One region of the Lysinibacillus sp. AR18-8 genome, then DNA from elsewhere that is predicted to be linked to it. Evidence: riboswitches for the same ligand, from Rfam matches in the RefSeq annotation. Region 1 holds a riboswitch; the other holds the start of a gene.

The links. Region 1 has a riboswitch for FMN ahead of ribE (riboflavin synthase). Riboswitches for the same ligand answer to the same signal wherever they lie in the genome.
Region 2: linked by a shared signal. The riboswitch ahead of BFM98_RS04285 (ECF transporter S component) and the one ahead of ribE (riboflavin synthase) in region 1 are both predicted to bind FMN.

What each region holds. Positions count from the first base shown of each region.
Region 1 covers NZ_MDGU01000015.1:137,053-139,542, forward strand. The annotation lists gene BFM98_RS13500 (YibE/F family protein) at 1-747, opposite strand, end outside; FMN riboswitch at 968-1,093, shown strand; FMN riboswitch at 1,210-1,335, shown strand; gene ribE (riboflavin synthase) at 1,535-2,173, shown strand; gene ribB (3,4-dihydroxy-2-butanone-4-phosphate synthase) at 2,198-2,490, shown strand, end outside.
Region 2 covers NZ_MDGU01000005.1:148,956-151,445, reverse strand. The annotation lists gene BFM98_RS04290 (sodium-dependent transporter) at 1-409, opposite strand, end outside; gene BFM98_RS04285 (ECF transporter S component) at 629-1,216, opposite strand; FMN riboswitch at 1,435-1,620, opposite strand; gene BFM98_RS04280 (hypothetical protein) at 1,764-2,490, opposite strand, start outside.

The DNA of each region.
Region 1 (2,490 bases):
AGTACGATAGGGACGTGTTAAAAATTGCATTTCTTCATAACGAAGACCATTTTCACCTGTCAACCACATTACAATAGAGCTTATGATAAGCGCTATAACAGTGCCTAAAAGTGTGGACACGATGGCTACATATGTTTTTGTATGCAATCCACTAATAAGTAGTAGCGAAATAATCGTAAATAGCAGGGCGCAAATGCCGCTGACTAATAACAGGCTTACGCCCCCATGCTTCACATAAAGATCTAATGCGAATGATAAAATCACAGCATTGACACTCAAACTAATGATAGAAAATAAGCCTTGTCTTTTACCTACAATAAGTAGGGCAAAAATAAAAATCCATGCAATCATTACCATGGTTTGATCTCGTTTTAAATCGAGAATGGTTCCTGTTAAAACAGATTGTGTTTTGCGATCATCTAGCGTGACAAAGATTTCATTGCCTACATGGTATTCTTGATCAAAAGCACCAGACGAAGAATAGTCATTCGTCAAATGAATGGATTGCCCCTTATGCTGACCATTTTTGATAATGGCCATAATCTCCTGTGTAAACAAAAAATCCTCATTTTCATACATATCTGTCATGGGTTCTGATGCTGTTACATCCACTTGCGTTATTTCCGCTATCGGTCGATCATAAAATTGTTCGTTATGATGTACGAAAACGATCGAAACCCCACAACAGAGTGCTAATAGGGCATAGAAAATAGCTTGTTTAAAAGGTATATTTTTAAAAAATGTCAAGTAAATGACCTCCAAACTGCTAGACTGAATAGTCACTTGTAAAGGAACGTTTTTTTGATTAAGAAGTTCCATAAACAGGTTAAATGTCATCATTTTAATAATATCTTTTACATTTTTCAAGTCGAGTCAGAACTGTTTAAAATTTATGCTTCGAAAAAAATTTAAAAAGAAGGATGGATAATATAATAAAATAGTGTTATCGTAAGATTAGCTAAATAAAAATATTCTTCGGGGTAGGGTGAAATTCCCGATCGGCGGTGATGAAGCAATTCAAAGTCCGTGAGCGCAAGCTGATTTGGTGCAAATCCAAAACCGACAGTTACAGTCTGGATGGGAGAAGGGTAAAAATGCGAACTTTTTAAATTGATACTAATTTAGAAGGTTTATTTGACTATGCATTTATTACAAAACTTCCCAATCATCTTGTGGGAAGTTTTTTTATTTAGCTACAATCGAATAGAAGATGTTCTTCGGGGTAGGGTGAAATTCCCAATCGGCGGTGATGAAGCAATTCAAAGTCCGTGAGCGCAAGCTGATTTGGTGCAAATCCAAAACCGACAGTGATAGTCTGGATGGGAGAAGAACGAATGAGATGACGGTCTATGAAAAAATTGTTTTCAACTAGGCTTATTTGTTGATGTCTTATACTCCCAAAACCCCTTTGATGTAAAGGGGTTTTTATTTTTTATTGCTAACGAGAGAAGGGAGAAGGATAAGGCACAAAAACAGGTGGATCAACTTTAAAAGTAAAGGATAGAAGTGCTAATAAAGTAGAGTAGGTGATGGAATGTTTACAGGACTTGTAGAGGATATTGGTATCATAAAAGCCGTGCAAAGCGATCGGGACAGTATGGAAATTACGGTTCAATCAGCTAAGATAACGGAGGATGTCAAGCTTGGTGACAGTATAGCGGTCAATGGAGTTTGTTTAACAGTGACAAATTTCACACAACAGCAGCTTACGATGGATGTTATGCCTGAAACAGTCAAAGCAACAAATCTACAGCAGCTGGCAATAGGCGATTCTGTTAATTTGGAGCGTGCCATGCCTGCTAATGGACGATTTGGTGGCCATTTTGTTGCTGGTCATGTTGATGGAGTCGGCAAAATTTTGCGAAAACGTCCAGTAGCAAACGCCGTTTATATTGATATCGAAATGTCAGAGGAGCTAACCAACTTTTGTATTCCAAAGGGTTCCATAACAATTGATGGCACAAGCTTAACCCTTTTTCATGTTGAAGCCAATAGTGTCACAATTTCACTTATTCCTCATACTTACAAAGAAACCGTTTTAGGTATGAAGAGGGTTGGAGCAATCGTTAATATCGAAACCGATTTAGTTGGAAAATACATTATAGGGCAATTAAAAAAGGGGCAAACAACGCCAGCTATTACAAGAGATTATTTAGCACAACATGGTTTTTAAATCACAGAATAGGAGTTGATCATCGTGCTACATTCAATTGAAGAAGCCATAGAGGATTTAAGGCAGGGCAATATGATTGTGGTGGTTGATGATGAGGATCGAGAAAATGAAGGAGATCTTCTGGCACTCGCTGAATTCATCACACCAGCAACAATCAACTTTATGGCAACCAATGGTAGAGGTTTAATTTGTACGCCGATTTCGCAGCAGCTTGCACAAAAGCTAGATTTATATCCAATGGTTCAGCACAATACAGATAACCATCAAACCGCATTTACGGTAAGTATCGATCATGTAGAAACAACGACAGGGATTAG
Region 2 (2,490 bases), on a different contig from region 1:
TTCCAAATAATTCAGTTGGATCTACTGCTGGATCAATTACCGCGCCAGCTACACCTAGCCCGCTATAAATAAAGATCCAACCTCCAACTACGCTATAAAAAGTTAATAATAAAAAACAGCCTAGCACGCCCATTCGACCAATCCAAGCCCAGCCTGGCTTAGTTGGAGCAATTTTTTTATACGCTGTTACAGCCTCGGATTGTGTACCACGTCCTAAAACATACTCGGACAATAACATCGGTAGTCCTATTAACAAGGTAAATAACACAAAGATAAGGAAAAATGCTCCTCCACCACTTTGTCCTGTTACATAGGGAAGTTTCCAAATTGCCCCTAGTCCGATCGCCGCACCAGCTGATGCTAAAATAAAACCTAATTTACTAGACCATTGTCCTTTTTTTCCACTCATCTCTTCAAACTCCTCAAACATTCTAAACTCTTCTCTATTTTACATGAAAATATAGCTTTCGACTAGGTTATAATTATAAAGTACTAGTTAGCTTTTTTACCCCATTACTTTTTTCTATATTTATCCGTTAGTTTTGCCTTTCTATTCTTCACACCTTTCCCTATCCATCATTCCTTCCAACAAAAAACCTCAGGTATGTTCACCCGAGGTTAGTAAAAATTATTTTGTTATATAGATAGAACGCTGGCGGTCGATCCACTTGCGCATAGTTGTAAATAAAAACGCCATAATAGCCGTTAATAAAATACCTTTCACAATGTTAAATGGTAAAATCCCAGCGATAATCATTTTATAAAGTGAGTCACCTACAACAGGTTCCATTCCTAAGAAGTATGTGTACATCGGTAAAAATACTGCGTAGTTTAAAATACTCATCCCTACTGCCATTACGACTGTTCCAGTCGCTAAACCTCCAACAAGACCAGCAATTGTTTTAAAGCGATTAAAAATAAGGCTTACAGGCAAAATAAATAAAATACCTGTTGCAAAGTTGGCAATATGACCTACTGGCACACCTGTTGGCGTTCCAGAGAAAATCCAATCCAATACATTTTTAAATAATTCTACTAAAATACCAGCTACAGGCCCCATTGTGATGGCTGCTATTAATGCAGGCATATCACTAAAGTCGACTTCCAAGAATGCTGGGAATGGTGGAATTGGGAAATTAAAAAGCATTAATAAAAACGAAATACTGCTCAGCATGCCAATCGTAATAAACGATTGAAGTTTAACATTTTTCTTCATAGAAAACTCTCTCCTCTTTGCTGATTCAATCTCGCAAGAAGAAAGGTGACGATCTTTCAATTGTTAGCACGAAAAAAACCCTTATGCATAAAGAGCACAAGGGAGAAAGGCATGACGAATAAGCGTCAATTTAAACTATTTTTGAGCACTGTTTAAAAAGCCATACAAAAAAAGCGCTCGGTCATAGTTTATTTCATAACAATGAATGACGATCGTACCTCCATCTTCTCCCATCCAGACTTTAACTGTCGGCCTCGGAATCACACCAAGTCAGCCATGCAAATAAATTTGCACAGGTCGCGGGCTGAAGAGCGAAGCATAAACCATTCGAGTTAATGGAAACATTAACGGTTCACCACTCTATTACCGCCGGTCGGGATTTTCACCCTGCCCCGAAGATGAATCATATTATTTTATACTACAACCTTACTATAATTAATTATTAAGAAAAAGTAAATAGTTCTGCTTAAAAAATTCCGATTAGATTTGTAAGTATTGTAAAAATGGAGCATTCCATGTTACAGGAATGCTCCATTTTTGATTTTGACTAAGGCATATATTGTTTATTTGGCCCCACAGGCTTTGGCAAATACGTTTTTAAATCGAATCCTTCCCAGCTTTCTTGGACCACATTATCCAAGCGTAATTGTTGGTCAAAGCTAGCAGCAGTTAACATCATAGCTTCAATTAATTGGGTAGCGCGAATTGGCTCCATCGATGCTAAATCTAAGGGAATATCGAATGTTACGACTACACCTTCTGCTTCCTCTTTCACGGTATATGTTACGTTTTCAGGAACGACTGTTACATAAACATCATCATTTTTGTTTTTCATTAGTGTAAGTGCCTCTGTAACATTAGCAAATGTCTGACGGAAATCTGGTGACAGATATTCTGCCCCACTACCATCTTGGTATAAATAATAATTAAAATGCTTGGCGTTTGTTAATGACATAGCTTGACTTGGCTCACCCTCTTGAGAAAACTCATAAGGTGTGCCATCTTCATTTTGAATCTCAACTTCCGTATATTCAGAATCCGAGAAGGTATCCTCTAAAGTCCCTTTGTACTCATTAACGGTAGCTGACGCAACATCATAGTCATTGTCCTTTGGTAATACGTGGACAAGCTTGTCTTCCTTCTCCTTCAGTTCACCTTTAAAAGGATGATAATCCGTAAACCCTTTGGCTTCTTCATCTATTTGAGGAGCATATTTTTCATACATCTGTAGGGTAGAAGGCTTTTCTGTTCCAAAATCAGTTGCTACACGCTCA